Regions from separate parts of the Trichococcus flocculiformis genome, predicted to be linked through region 1. Evidence: predicted binding sites of a transcription regulator. Region 1 holds the regulator's gene; each other region holds the start of a gene.
The links. The regulator Rex, encoded in region 1, represses fermentation and respiration genes when NADH is low (regulators of the CRP and FNR family bind a similar motif). The targets are predictions, from matches to a motif close to TTGTGAANTANTTCACAA.

Region 1 (3,976 bases):
TCTGCCAAGCCTTTTACGGCTGCTTGAGTAGCCAATTCGATACCGCGACGGATGCCTACCGGATTTGCGCCTGCTGTAACGTTCTTCAAACCTTCACGAACGATCGCTTGTGTCAAAACAGTGGCAGTCGTTGTACCGTCACCAGCAATGTCGTTTGTTTTGGAAGCAACTTCGGAAACCAATTTCGCTCCCATATTTTCGAAACGGTCTTCCAATTCGATTTCTTTGGCGATTGTCACGCCGTCATTCGTGATCAATGGAGAACCATACGCTTTTTCTAAAACAACGTTGCGGCCTTTAGGTCCTAATGTCACTTTTACGGTATCTGCTAAGATATCCACACCACGAAGCATTGCTGCTCTTGCGTCTTCTGAAAATTTAATGTCTTTTGCCATTTATCGATTCACCTCATGAATTTTATTTTTAGTCCAGAATTGCTACGATGTCGCTTTCTTTGATCACTAAGTATTCTGTGCCTGCATATTTGACTTCTGTGCCTGCATACTTTTCGAAAAGGACAGTATCCCCCGCCTTTACGGTCATTTCGATGGTTACGCCGTTATCCGTCACGCGGCCTGCTCCTACAGCAATAACGGTACCGGTTTGGGATTTTTCTTTAGCGGACGACGGTAAAACGATGCCGCCTACAGATTTTTCCTCTTCTTTGGCAACTTCTACAATAACACGGTTTCCTAATGGTTTTAACAAGATGATCCCTCCAAAAATAAGTTTATTTTAGCACTCATCAACTCAGAGTGCTAAGTTACATTTCTATATTAATCAATCTCCAATTAATTTGCAAGAGGGAAGCCGATTTTTTCTGATTCTATTTTTTTACGCTATTATGCTATACTGTTTATCAAGCGTAAGACGTCAGTTCTCTCAGAAAGGTACTATTATATGAATAAAAAAATACGTTCCAGGTCAACGTTAGCCATACAGATCATTCTCATCTATCTCGCTTCTCAGCTTCTGCCGGTCGTTATACTTTTTTTCATTCCGGAGGCAGATCGTATCGCAGCGGCTATGAATCTCTCGCTATTCTTCGCTTTCCTAGGGACTGTCCTTATGGTAGCATGGAATAGCAGAAAAAAATGGACACCACAAAACAGCCTTACAGAGCAACCAGCCGCCCCAATCGGAAAAACGCTCGCGATCGGAATCTTTGGCTTCTTGGGAGCTATCCTGATTCAGATCGTCGCGATGAACGTGGAGTATCTTTTGTTCAAGATGCCCGTGATTTCCGAAAATACGGAAGTATTGCTGGACTTGACAAACCGCTATCCATTCTTTATTTTTAACATTATCATCTTTGCACCTGTGATGGAGGAATTTGTATTCCGTAAAGCGATTGTCACACATCTGGTTGATGCAATCGGGATCGTCGGCGCAGCCACTATCAGTGCTTTGCTTTTTGCGATTGCGCATAATGATGGGCACTATTTGGTTTATGGCTCTCTGGGACTATGGTTTTCTTTCCTTTATTACAGAACAAGAAACATAGCCACTCCGATGATTGCGCATGCGTTGATGAATGCCGTATCCGCTTTGCCGATTCTCTCCCAACTCATTTCGTAAGGCACGTGAAGTCCGCTATTTAGGAAAAAGAAAGGAATAACATGACTTTAAAAAATCTATTAATTCAAGTAATCATCCGTTTTGTTTTCGCAATCCTTTTCATTTCGCTGGCAGTCGACGCAGTGAATACTGCAGGGTGGGGATTCATGGCCATCATCAGCGTGCTGTTCGCAACAAGTGATGTCGTAAAAGGCGTTCGCATGTTCAACGCCTACCTGAAAATCAAAAACAGCATCGACAAAAACTAGGAAAAGCGGTACAAGCCCGCTCTGCCTCGAAAGAAATTTAGGAAATCTGGCCTCGCAACGTTTCCTACGGTCACCTTGTACTAGGGCTCTAAGGGATGAATCCCTAAGAGTCCCATGCAAATGAGCATCGTAGAGCGCAATTGCTGAGAGACTTCCTGCGTCAGCAGGTTAGTCGAACAGTATCCTTGGCTCGAAGAGACAAGGGGTTCCTGCCTCTCTTTCCGAGAGGCAGGCTTGGACCGCTAGACATCACTTTGGAAACACCAAATAATTTGCTGACCTTTAAATCACCCTTGGTGATGCATTTCTTTGTTCAAAATGTATACCTACTTGCTAATGAAAAAAAGAAGGATGAGGCGGCCTCATCCTTCTTTTTGCGTTTTCTTATCATCAACTGCCGACTTTGCTCAGCCGATATCATTGTCCAAGAAATAAATCAACGTCTGCAATTCATTCGTCAAATCCACATTCTGAACGCGGACATTTTCCGGAACGGAAAGACGGATCGGGGTAAAGTTCATGATGCCGCGAACGCCCGCTTCGGTCAAACGGTTCGTTGCATCCTGCGCAACTTCTTGGGGAACGGTCAGAATGGCTACATCAATCTGTTGGATACGCAACTGCTCCACCATATCCGTCATGGGGTACACCGGTACACCACTGAGGATTTTACCAACAATGCCTTCATTGACATCAAATGCTGCACTGATGCGCACATTGTTGCTTACGTGGAAGTTGTAGTTCAACAAGGCATGACCCAAATTACCCACACCGATCAAAGCAACGTTCGTCAAACGGTCCTGATTCAAGGTTTTGCTGAAGAAATCCAACAAATACTCGACATCATAGCCGTATCCTCTTTTACCCAGTGCGCCAAAATATGAAAAATCCCTACGGATAGTAGCACTATCCACTTTTACTGCTTCACTGAGCTCAGTGGATGAAACACGTTTTTTACCAGCGTTATGCAAAAAGCGCAAATAGCGGTGGTAAATCGGCAACCTCCTTGCCGTAGCTTTTGGAATATCATTCGTCGACATTTTTTCTCCTCTTCTTTCCTCTTTCATTTCGTAACTCATAGTGTTTGTGCGGTTCCGACAAACTTTAAAAAGTATGTTCACATACTTAAGCTTTCATTTCATACTGCCTATTATATCACCTGATTGTGAAAAATCTACTAATTTGTTCGAAATCGGACTTGATTGTGAAGCCTTTTTTGAACAACATGTGAAATACTGTAACAAATGTAAGCGGAGTCGCCAACATTTTTTCACATGTACAAATACGTGAATATAGCAATAACTTTGCTTGTCCCTATCGAATCAATGCATGCTGTGATAAAATGGAAGGGATAAATGCCAGCATTTGCTTAGAAAGAGGACACTACATATGATTTTACTGCAAGGACAAAATTTGGCGCGCCTTTTTGGGGCGAGCGTCTTATTCGACAATATTCAAATTACTGTTCAAGACCATTCGCGTATTGCACTCGTCGGCCGAAACGGAGCCGGCAAATCGACCTTGCTGAAGATTTTGGCAGGCATCGAAGCAACGGATGCCGGCTCTGTTTCAAAGAGCAAGGACGTAACGATCGGCTACCTGGATCAGCATAGCGCGGTCGATTCATCCAACACGATTTGGCAGGAAATGTTGACCATTTTTGCCCCGCTCATCCAATTAAGTAAGGAAGCTGAACAAGCCGCCGTCGCTTTGGGGGATCCGGACTTGCTCGAGGATGAAGAAGCCTACCAAAAAGCTCTGGAACGCTATGACCATCTCCAGCATACTTTGCACGAAAAGAACGCGTACGGCTATGAATCCGAGATCCGTTCGGTGCTTCACGGATTCCAGTTCTACGAAGGAGATTACGATCGTCCGATTTCCCAATTGTCAGGCGGCCAGAAAACCAGGCTTGCCTTGGCCAAAATCTTGCTTGAAAAGAACGACCTGCTCATTTTGGATGAGCCCACCAACCATCTGGACATCGATACGCTGGCTTGGCTGGAAAATTATCTGATCGGTTACAACGGTTCGCTTTTGATCGTTTCCCATGACCGATACTTCCTGGACAAAGTCGCCACGGAGGTGTATGAAATCAGCCGCCACAAGATCCAGCACTACAAAGGCAACTACTCCTATTATCTGACCGA
Region 2 (3,976 bases), 1.2 Mb from region 1:
AGGTAAGGCGATACATGCTCGCCTCCAGTTGCGAAGGTCGTAAACGCGCTGGTCTGCTCCAAAACAGTCGGTCCGTCATTCGTTGCCCCAATCGCTAGGGACGGATTGCCGTATTCCGATTCGTCTATTGAAGTGATACCCATCTTTTCCAAATATTGCCCAGGATTCATTCCTTTGCTGTTCATAGCGACATAGAGTTTGATTGTCGGATTATTCTTAGATTGGTAGAGGGCCTGGCGCGCGGTCACGTAAGTATTGGAAATGGTGTCGCCGAAGTTAGTGGGCTCCCATAACGTGCCGTCTGGCTGTTTGATGCTTATCTTTGTATCAGGCACCATCGAGGCGGGATAAATCAGATTTTGTTCAATCGCCGGTGCGTAGACCAACAACGGTTTAATCGTGGAACCAGGAGAACGTTTCGTGCTGAATACGTGGTCCACTTGGTTGACTGAAAAATCTCGTCCGCCGATAAAGCCAATGATTCTACCGGTCTGATTTTCGATAAGAACACTGCCTGTTTGCGCAAGCTCAATCACTTCCTGCGTGACTCCGTTTGCATCGACATAAGAATCCACAAAGGTTTCGCCCAAAGTTTGTCCGTAATCTGCTGCCACTTCTTGCATGCCGTTGTAGACATCTTTGTCGATTGTACTGTATACGTTGTAGCCGGACAAGCGCAATGTGTTGTCGGCATTGGCGTAATATTCGTTGTACAATTCAATATCGGCTTCCAGATCGTCCATCGTAAGCTCGTTTGCGGCTGCGGCCTGTTCCATCAGAACAAGGATTGCTTCACGTTCGACAGCTTGATAAAGGTAACTGTTCCGGTCCTCTTGTGTGGCATTAGCAGGTACGAAATCTTGAGTGATGTCATACGCGATTGCAGCATCATATTCTTCCTTGGTGATATATCCCTCGCTGAGCATCCGGAAAAGCACAGTATTTTTTCGGTTAAGGGCTGCAGTCAAATCTTCTTTTCTTTCTCCGTATTGGGTGAAAGGGGTATAAGTATATGGATTCTGTGGGATACCCACTAAAAATGCCGCTTGAGCCAACGAAACATCGATAGCATGGACGCCAAAAATACCGTTCGCCGCTTCCTCTATGCCGGCGATGTTGGAACCACTGCTGTTTCGGCCGAATGGCGAGACGTTCAGGTAGGCTGTCAGAATTTCATCTTTCGTAAAGAAATTTTCAAGCCGTAGCGCCAATAAAATCTCATTGGCTTTGCGGGAAAAAGTCACTTCATTCGTCAAAATCTGTTGTTTGACGAGCTGCTGCGTCAATGTTGAGCCGCCGCTTTGACTGCCGAATCCGGTCAGTTCAGTCACCAACGCCCTTAAAATGGCCTTAGGTACAATCCCATTATGCTCATAAAAATTTTCATCTTCTGTTGCGATGAGTGCTTCTTTGATGAGCGGAGAGATGTTTTCTGATCCGACAGTTGTCCTGACCAAATCTGTGCGTATTTCCGAAATGGCCTCACTGTTCGCATAATACATAGTGGAAACGAGTTCGACATTTCCGATGTCTTCAGCCATGCTTTCGTAGGTAGGGGCAGTTTCTTTTGAAATCAAATTAGCGAAATAACCCAGACCAGCGCCACCCCCGAACATGCCCAACAAGACCATCAGAAGTATGATTCCGGTAAAAATGTTCCGGATGACACCGAAAAAAACATTGAGACCGAAAGCTCCTTTCGAGAGGAGCGGTTTCATGTTTGTTTCGGTGTCCAACTTATGTTTCATTTTTCGCAATGAAGTCTTACTTTGGTTTATACGCTTGTGGGTTTTTTGTTCCCACAGCAAAGCTTTATCTTTTGTTCTTGCAGCATTTTCTTTCGTGAAAATCCGCTGGAGGCGGCTATTTATTGATTGCCCAAGGCGTTTAACAAATTCGCCGATTTTTTTCAGCCATTTTTCCGCATTATTTCCATCTGGATTCTTCATAAATTCCCTCTTTCCTTTTCAGGTGGTCACTTATCAGTATAACAAAAAAGCTCTGCCCTGACTATTACATAGCGTGAACAATCACTAAGTGAGAGGAACACAAAAAATCAGCAAGGAATATTATCCTTGCTGACAATGTTATTGCTATACTGTTGTAGTAGCAGTATTCTCAAATGTTTCACCGATGGCAGCCAAACGTTCCTCAACGTCAGACTGCGTCAATTGATTACGTTGCACATAATAATTCGGCTGATGGACGCGACATTCATGCGAACAGCTGCGCATGTATTTGTGCTCGTTTTCTTCGGAACAAAGTATTCTCCGGTTGCAGCTTGGATTGGCGCAATTCACGTAGCGTTCGCATGGTGTTCCATCGAACCAGTCCTTTCCGACCACGACATGTTCGATGCGATTGATATCCACACCGATGCGCTCATCGAAGACATACATTTTCCCATCCCAAAGATCGCCTTTAACCGTTTCGTCTTTGCCGTAGGTTGCGATCCCGCCATGCAGTTGGCCGACATCTTTAAAACCTTCTTTGACGAGCCAACCTGAGAATTTTTCACAACGGATGCCGCCGGTGCAATAAGTCACAACTCGTTTTTCCATAAATTGTTCTTTGTTTTCACGGATCCATTGCGGCAATTCGCGGAAGTTTGCAATATCCGGACGAACAGCTCCGCGGAAGTGGCCGAGGTCGTACTCATAATCGTTGCGGGCATCAATGACGACAGTATTTTCGTCTAGAATGGCTTCGCGGAAAGCTTCCGGAGATAAGTATTCACCAGTAGTTTCGTTGGGATCGAGATCGTCTCCTCCCAAATGCAAGGAAACGATTTCCTGGCGTGGGCGGACGAACATCTTTTTGAAGGCATGACCGTCTGTCTCATCGATTTTGTAGGTGATGTCGCTGAAGCGCGGATCTGCATTCATTTGAGCGATGTAGGCTTGTGTTTGATCGATTGTTCCGGAGACCGTGCCGTTGATGCCTTCCGGTGCTACCAAAATTCTTCCTTTTAAGCCGATTTCTTTGCAGAATCGTAGATGTTCTTGCGCGAATGTTTCTGCATCCTCTATCGGTGTATATTTATAATAGAGTAGGACACGATAGTCTTTTGTCATACTGCTCCCCCTAATTCAATCTGTTTTACTTCGAACGTTATGAAATTATACACATTTTGTAAGCGAAAAGCCAAGGATATGCTCAAAATTCGAAAAATGGTGTTCTACTTTATGGATGTGAGTGATGCATGCTACACTTACATTAGAGATAAAATGAAAGTGGGGGAATGAAATGGGCATTTGTACATTGATCGTCAATCCATCATCAGGGGGCGAAATGGCCTCTAGTTATCTGGAATTGATGGAAACGCAATTGAGAAACATGTTCGAAGAGGTGACAGTCAAAGAAACAGGGAAACAGGGCGATGCCATGAAGTTTGCGTATGAAGCTGCAAAGAACGGCCATGAAGCTGTGTTTTGCATGGGAGGTGATGGCACAGTCAATGAAACCATCAACGGCTTGGCGGCTGCCGGAACAGATGTCTCTTTCGGTTTCGTACCATTGGGCACTGTCAATGATCTAGCAAGGGCGCTCGGCATCCCTTTGGACCCCGGGCAGGCTATCGAAATGTTTGAAACTGCGGTCTTGTTGGATTTGGATATCGGCAAAGTTAATGACCGATATTTTGTGTCTAATGTAGCTGCCGGCGCGATTCCTGAAGCTGTGGAAGAAGTGAGTTTGGAGCAAAAAACAAAATTAGGTCCACTGGCTTACTTCATTGAAGGAGGGAAAGCGCTGGCGAACCAGCCGATGCATCGTTTCCGCATAACAGTGGATGAGGAAACATTTACTCAGGAATCCCCGCTCCTCCTGATTGCTTTAACGAATTCAATCGCCAGTTTCGAGCGTTTCATGCCACAAGCAGAAGTCGATGACGGGAAAATGCGAATGGTCGTTTTCAAGGAGTTCAGTCTGTTGGATTCTCTGAAAATCCTGCCTCAGCTTATCATGGGTGAACTCA
Region 3 (3,976 bases), 120 kb from region 1:
CCCGTTTCGGTATCCTGAAATCCCGGAACAAACACAAAGAAGCAGAGGCGGTCTTTGCAGGGGCGCTTAAGCTTGGTACTCTGGCAGGCTTGTTGTTCGCTGTGCTCGGATTATTCGGTTCGAAGGCATTATCATCGATTTTGGGTGCCGATGCAGTGACATTGCCTTTGACACATGCCTATATGGCCACGATTATGGTGTTTGCGCCATTTTTCATCCTGAATAATACGGTCCTGGCTTTCGTCCGGAACGACAACAATCCCAGACTGGCTATGCTGGCGATGATTGGCGGCAGTGTTTCGAATGTCATCCTGGATTACATATTCCTTTTCCCTCTAAAAATGGGGATGTTTGGTGCCGCTTTTGCGACAAGCTTGGCCCCGATCATCAGTCTAGGCATCCTCTCGATCCATTTCGCAAAAAAGAAATCCCGGCCCGCTATTTTGAAGCACAAGTTGACGCGTCCGGCAATCAAGGACATCCTTAATCTGGGATCGTCCACTTTCATCATGGAAGTATCCTCGGCAGTTGTGCTGACGACCTTCAACTTGTTGATTTTGGGGCTCGAGGGAAACAAAGGGGTTGCCGCCTACGGGATTGTCGCAAATATTGCCTTTGTGGCAGTCGCGATCTTTACCGGGCTGGGGCAGGGTGTGCAACCGCTCATCAGTAAATATTATGGTCTGAAGGATCGCAAGACGGTCCGGCGCGTGAACCGCTATGCACTGTTGACGGCGGGTTTCATCGCTGCCTTGATTTACCTGGGGACCTTCTTCAACTCGGCAGCGTTGATCGGCCTGTTTAACAATGAAAATGATCCGGTGATACTAAAGTTGGCTGACAGCGGAATGAAAATCTATTTTCTTGGATTTTTCTTTGTCGGAATCAATATCGTGACGGCGATGATACTCAGCGCAACCGAAAAGGGACGGGCCGCTTTTGTCCTTTCGGTTCTGAGGGGACTTGCGGTTATCGTACCGATGGCAATCCTATTGAGCAGCCATTGGGGAATGACAGGGATCTGGTCATCATTTGTGCTTTCCGAGCTGATCGTTGCCGGATTTGCACTTTATTTGACGACTGCCACCGAAAAGGGAAGCATTGCGTATGGAAACCCTGACTGAATCTGTAAGACATTAAATGTGTAATTTTTATCGTATAGAGTGAGGATACAAACGAAAAAAATGTGAAGACCGTTAGAATTTGTCAGTTATATAACAATTGATACAGTTTAGCGTCTGATTATATAACAGAGATACCCCTATTTAAAAGCTTTTTTAACTTTTTTAAAAAAAATTAGGATAACTGTTATAAAATCATTCGTGATGGTGTATAATGTGAATATAAAAACAAACTACTGAGATGCGGAGGAATTAGTTTATGAATAATGCGTGGCGTGGTTTTAAAGGTTCTCAATGGCAAAACGGTATTGACGTCCAAGAATTCATCAAAGATAACTATACAGAATATGTTGGCGATGACAGTTTCCTGGAAGGACCTACAGAAGCGACAAATGAGTTATGGCAAGAGATCATAGAACTTAAAAAACAAGAAATCGCTAATGGCGGGGTTTTGGATGCAGACACTTCTGTTGTCAGTACAATAACTTCTCATCCGGCTGGATATATCAACAAAGATTTAGAAAAAATCGTTGGGCTACAGACAGAAAAACCATTGAAACGCGGCTTGAACGTTTATGGTGGTATCCGTATGGCAGAAACAGCATTAAAATCTTACGGTTATGAGCTTGATCCGGAATTGGATGAGTTCTATACAGAACATCGCAAAACGCATAACCAAGGCGTCTTTGATGCTTACGATGACGACATTCGCATGGCTAGACGCAACAAGATCGTTACAGGATTACCTGACGCTTACGGTCGCGGACGAATCATTCCTGATTTCAGACGTATTGCATTGTACGGTGTGGATTACTTGAAGAAACAAAAACTGAATGATTGGAACGCTTTGCAAGCAAAAACATATACTGAAGAAGACATTCGTTTGCGCGAAGAAGTTTCAACGCAATATCGTGCATTAGGCAAACTGATTGAACTAGGCAAAATTTATGGTTTTGATATCAGCAGACCGGCAGAAAATGCACAAGAAGCAGTGCAATGGGTTTACTTAGGATTCTTGGCTATGGTCAAAGAAGACAACGGTGCTGCACAAGGTTTAGGCCGTATTGCAGAATTCCTGGATATCTATATCGAGCGTGATCTCCAAGAAGGCACGTTGACTGAAAAAGAAGCGCAAGAATTGATCGACCACTTGGTAATGAAAGTCCGTATCGTTCGTCAACTCAGAACACCAGAATACGAAGCTTTGTTTGCGGGAGACCCAACCTGGGCAACATTGACATTTGCAGGTATGCTTGATGACAACAATTCATTGGTGACAAAAAATACCTTCCGATTCTTGCAGACACTCTATAACATGGGGAACGCACCAGAACCTAACATGACTTTGATGTGGAATGAAAAACTTCCTAAAGGATTCAAGGATTTCTGTGCAAAAGTAAGTATCGATACAAGTGCGATCCAATATGAGAATGACGATGTTATGCGTCACTATTATGGAAGTAATGACGTTTCAATCGCTTGTTGCGTAAGCCCGACAGCAGGGGATACAGGCAGTTCTATCCAGTACTTCGGTGCCAGAGCGTCCCTTCCTAAGATCTTAACGTATGCCGTTACAGGTGGTTACGATGAGAAAAATAGAAGTAAAGTTATCGATGGCCTAGAACCGATTACAGATGAATACTTGGACTATGACACACTGATGGAAAAAATCGATGCTGTTATGGATTGGGTAGCGACAACTTATGTTAGAGCATTGAATATCATCCACTACATGCACGATAAATATGCATACGAAGCTGTTCAATTTGGTTTGCTGGATACAAAACTCCACAGAATGATGGCTACAGGTATTGCGGGTATCGGATTGGCAACTGACTCAATGAGTGCTGTTAAATATTCCAAAGTCCGTGTCGTTCGTGACGAAGAAGGCTTCCCGATCGACTATGTCGTTGAAGGAGAACAATTCCCGACATTCGGTAACAACGAAAAAGAAGCGGATGAAATTGCTGACATGCTGATCAAGAAATTTGTCGGCAAGTTGAAAGCTCAACCTACTTACCGTAATGCTGAAATCACAACTTCTATTTTGACGATTACTTCAAATATCGTTTACGGAAAAGCAACAGGTGCGCTATTCAGTGGACAAGATGCGAAGTACAAAGGCTACAGAGAAGCATTCACGCCATTGTCTCCAGGAGCTAACCCTAGCTACAGCAGCCCTTACAAAGGTGCGCTGGCAGCATTGAAATCAGTAAGTACGATTGATTTTGAAGACGTTAAAGATGGATCTTCCTATACATGGGCAGTTCATCCTAAAGCATTAGGAAGAGAACGTGATATTCAAATAGAAAACTTAACGATGCTGTTGGACGGATACTTTGGAAAAGATGGCGGACATCACTTAAACGTAAACGTATTTTCTAAAGAAGGCCTGGAAGAAATGTTGAGAAATCCAGAGAATTATCCACAAGCTACCATTCGTGTATCCGGTTATGCGTTGGAATTAGCAAAAGCAACGAAAGAACAAATTTCCGACTTGCTGGAACGCGTTATCCACGGTTCATTCTAAATAAAATAATAAACAGAGACTGTCTTTGCGATAAGGTCATTAACTGAAGCAACCTGACATCTGTAAAAAAAGCGAGAATGCATTCATTGCATTCTTGTTTTTTTTTTGACTGCGAGCAGGGCCAAATTATTTAATGTTCCTCAGTTATTCGACAATATCGATCCGGCAAGATGTCGAATTGTCGAATGTTTCTCGACATTCGACAATCTCGGCTCAAACTGGTGCCAAAGTGTCGGAGCTACCTCACGTATTCGACAATTTTGAGCGCCACGCTGAGCAGCTCTTCTGAATTCTGATCGCCATTTCCGCTGTGGACCGTCAAATG
Region 4 (3,976 bases), 940 kb from region 1:
TGATTTTGTAACCATTGAGCGTCCGTCATGTGCCATACCTGCGATTGCTTCAGTAACCCATTGAGGATCCCCTGAGTACAATTCTTGATATTCTGGCGTACGTGCAAATTTGATCATACGTAATTTCATTACGAAGTGGTCAACGATTTCTTGTGCTTCTTCTTCAGTCAATGTTCCGTTTTCCAAATCGCGTTGGATATAGATATCCAAGAAAGTGGAAGTACGGCCTAATGACATTGCAGCACCGTTTTGTTGTTTAACAGCTGCCAAGTAACCGAAGTATAACCATTGGAAAGCTTCTTTAGCGTTTGTGGCTGGTTTGGAAATATCAAATCCATAGATGTTTCCCAATTCTTTCAATTCTTTCAAAGCGCGGTATTGTTCGCTGAATTCTTCTCTCAAACGGATGATTTCTTCAGTCATTGTGCCGTCGCCGATCTTAGCGAATTCTTTCAGTTTGTCTTGCATCAGGTAGTCCACGCCATACAAAGCAACACGACGGTAATCGCCGATGATGCGTCCGCGGCCATAAGCATCCGGCAAGCCTGTGATGACGCCGGTTGTTCTTGCTGCGCGCATTTCTGGAGTGTACGCGTCAAATACGCCTTGGTTATGTGTTTTTCTGTAATCACGGAAGATCATTGAAACTTCTGGATCAACTTTGTAGCCAGCTTCTTCACAAGCCTGTTCGCTCATACGGATACCGCCGAAAGGCATCAAGCTGCGTTTAAGTGGTTTTTCAGTCTGGAAACCAACAATTTGCTCTTTTTCTTTATTCAAGTAACCCGCTGCATGTGATGTGATGGATGAGACAACTTTTGTATCCATATCCAATACGCCGCCAGCTTCTCTTTCTTGTTTTGTAAGATCCATTACTTGATCCCATAATTGAGTAGTGGTTTCAGTAGGACCAGCCAAGAAACTTTCGTCGCCTGTATATTCAGAGAAGTTGTTGATGATGAAGTCTCTTACGTCGACTTCTTCTTTCCAAGTTTTACCTTTAAAACCTTGCCATTGTTCCATTATATGTTCCTCCTATAAAGTGCCCTCACATTGTGATATGTGTAACAGGTTTCTACACGAACATTATAACACGTACAGATAAAAGTGCAACAACTATCAATCTTTTTTCCGAACTTTTTATATTATTTGAAATAAATATTTTTAAACCTTGTTATGTAGGGATTTCCAAAAGAAGGTTTACGATTAAAGCTTCTGATTAGTTAGTGAAACCTTTATTTTGACCAAAAATCTGTTTCATAAAAAAACGGAAACTGTACTATTACACAGTTTCCGTTTTGATATTTTGTTTATAACAGAAAATTAAGAAATTCTAATTTGTGAAAAATCAAACTCTTTTTCGATATCCGATACTTCGCCATCGGTCTTTTCGTTGATTGCGAAGCTGCCGTTGGAATATCTCGGACTGAATGGCGTTTCTTTGCTTTCCACCATAATAGTCTTGCCGTTGCTCGTTCGGATTGCATAATGATTAGGGATGGACAGATTGCAATCCATAAAAATGATCCGGTGCGGCTTGGCCTTCAGCTCCTTCAGAAGCATCAGCCCTCGTTTTGCACGACCCAAAATCGGAACTTCTCCGGATTTGAATTTTTTGATGTTCCCTCTTTGTGTAAGCACAAGAATCGGGAACTCATCATCACCTTCTTTAAATGCGGCTCCCCCTACTACAAAATCTCCTTCTTTCAGGTTAATGGACTTAACTCCGCTGGCGCGCGTTCCGATGATGCCAACCTCGCTGACGGCGTATCGCAAACTAAATCCGAAATGCGTCACCAACAGAACCTCGTAATTTTGCTTATCCTCCAGACGTTGGATTGAAACGATCGTATCTGTCTCGCTCTTCATCTTCATGGCGACTGCCTTTTTATTCCTGTAACCACGGAAAGTCCGGAAATCGCTCATCAGTGTCTGTTTGATGTACCCTTCTTTTGATACAAAAAGAAGGGTACCGGTTGGTTCACCGTTATTCGGAATCATTTCCACACTGATGATTTTCTCCTCCGAAGCGAAGGGAATGTTTTGCGAGATATGATGGCCCGTATCTTTCCATTTCAACTCAGGCAACTCATGTACCGGGAAATGAAGATAGTCCCCCTTGTTGGTGAACATCACGATGGCATCCAGGGTCGAAGCTTTCCCGACAAATAGCGGCTTATCTCCTTCGCGCAAGCCGATTTCTTCGATTGTCGACGCTCCAAAAGAACGCAGGCTGGTACGCTTGTAATAGCCTTCTTTAGTGATTACGACAATGACTTCTTCTATCGGCACCAACACTTCCGTATCGATTTTGATTTCCTCGATCTCATGCTGGATTGTAGTCCTGCGAGGGTTAGCGTATTGCTTTTTGACCGTGGCAAGCTCATTTTTCATCACAGCGTACAATGTTTTTTCTTGCTTCAGAATTTCAAGGTACGTCGCAATCTGCTCATTCAGTTCCAACTTTTCGTTTTGCAGGGCAGTGATATCCGTGTTGGATAACCGGTACAGTTGTAACGAAACGATAGCTTCCGCTTGCGCTTCCGAAAAAGCATATTGCCTCATCAGATTCTGTTTCGAGTCCTTTTTGTCTTTGCTGTCACGGATCAATTGAATGACTTCATCAAGGATCGAAATCACTCTGATTAATGCATCCACAATGTGCAGGCGCGTCTCTGCCTTCTTCAGGTTATAATTCGTCCTGCGGGTGATGACGACTTTCTGATGACGGATATAGGCTTTCAGTATTTGGTGCAACCCGACCTGCATCGGACGACGTTCATCGATTGCGACCATATTGAAATTATAGTTCACTTGCAGATCCGTATTTTTGAGCAGATAATTGAGAATCCCCTCTGCATTTGCCTCTTTTTTCAGTTCAACGACAATCTGGAGTCCCGAGCGATCCGATTCATCCCGCACTTCAGCGATTCCTTCAATTTTACGGTTAATGCGGATTTCATCCATCCTCTTCACAAGCGTCGCTTTATTGACGTCATAAGGAATCTCCGAAATGACGATTTGCTGTTTGCCGCCACGAATGCTCTCTATGGACGTGCGCGAACGGACAACAACTTTACCTTTTCCGGTTCTGTATGCATCCTGCAAGCCTTCCAACCCCTGAATGATTGCTCCGGTAGGGAAGTCAGGTCCTTTAACATATTTCATAAGCGCTTTGAGCTCCGCATCAGGATGATCGATCAGGTGCAAAGTTGCATCGATGACTTCACCTAAATTATGCGGCGGGATATCGGTTGCATACCCTGCGGAAATGCCGGTAGCGCCGTTCACCAAGAGATTCGGGTATCTGGCAGGCAACACGGTAGGTTCCTGATCGGTATCGTCGAAGTTCAGTACAAAGTCTACTGTTTCTTTATCGATATCGCGTAGCAATTCTGCAGAAATTTTCGAAAGACGTGCTTCGGTATACCGCATCGCTGCAGCTGAATCGCCATCCATGCTTCCGTTATTGCCGTGCATTTCGACCAATACTTCTCGCATCTTCCAATCCTGACTCAAACGTACCATCGCTTCATAGACACTGGAATCGCCATGGGGATGGTAATTACCGATGACATTCCCGACAGTTTTAGCTGATTTTCGGAAGCCTTTTTCCGAAGTGTTCCCGGCAACATCCATCGCATAAAGAATCCGTCTTTGGACAGGTTTCAGTCCATCGCGGATATCAGGCAAAGCCCGATCTTGGATGATGTACTTCGAATAGCGTCCGAAACGATCTCCCATTACGTTTTCAAGCATCAGCTCTTTAATTTCCAGATTATCCACTATTGTTCACCACTTTCAAAATCTAACGAAATCTGCTCCATGTCGTGAGCGGTCTGTTGACCAGAAGACGCTTTTTTAACCTTATCTTGAAGCTGCGTCTGTCCGCTATCGGAAGTCGGTGCAAGATCTTGCTCCAAAATGCTCTTATCATCGGCCATCGAAAATTCGACATGCTTCTCGATCCATTTTC

Region 2: trhO (oxygen-dependent tRNA uridine(34) hydroxylase TrhO) is a predicted target of Rex. The motif match lies at 3,112-3,129, and genes of this name have one in related genera.
Region 3: pflB (formate C-acetyltransferase) is a predicted target of Rex. The motif match lies at 1,204-1,221, and genes of this name have one in related genera.
Region 4: pflB (formate C-acetyltransferase) is a predicted target of Rex. The motif match lies at 1,054-1,071, and genes of this name have one in related genera.

What each region holds. Positions count from the first base shown of each region.
Region 1 covers NZ_OY759718.1:852,748-856,723, reverse strand. Annotated here, with positions in the region: gene groL (chaperonin GroEL) at 1-395, opposite strand, end outside; gene groES (co-chaperone GroES) at 424-708, opposite strand; gene ACKPCD_RS04390 (CPBP family intramembrane glutamic endopeptidase) at 1,069-1,578, shown strand; gene ACKPCD_RS04385 (DUF4305 domain-containing protein) at 1,620-1,826, shown strand; gene ACKPCD_RS04380 (redox-sensing transcriptional repressor Rex) at 2,234-2,866, opposite strand; gene ACKPCD_RS04375 (ABC-F family ATP-binding cassette domain-containing protein) at 3,216-3,976, shown strand, end outside.
Region 2 covers NZ_OY759718.1:2,023,503-2,027,478, reverse strand. Annotated here, with positions in the region: gene ACKPCD_RS09660 (transglycosylase domain-containing protein) at 1-1,949, opposite strand, end outside; gene trhO (oxygen-dependent tRNA uridine(34) hydroxylase TrhO) at 2,094-3,074, opposite strand; gene ACKPCD_RS09650 (diacylglycerol/lipid kinase family protein) at 3,247-3,976, shown strand, end outside.
Region 3 covers NZ_OY759718.1:972,941-976,916, forward strand. Annotated here, with positions in the region: gene ACKPCD_RS04900 (MATE family efflux transporter) at 1-1,124, shown strand, start outside; gene pflB (formate C-acetyltransferase) at 1,381-3,651, shown strand.
Region 4 covers NZ_OY759718.1:1,796,868-1,800,843, reverse strand. Annotated here, with positions in the region: gene pflB (formate C-acetyltransferase) at 1-1,023, opposite strand, end outside; gene parC (DNA topoisomerase IV subunit A) at 1,324-3,759, opposite strand; partial or broken gene parE (DNA topoisomerase IV subunit B) at 3,786-3,976, opposite strand, start outside.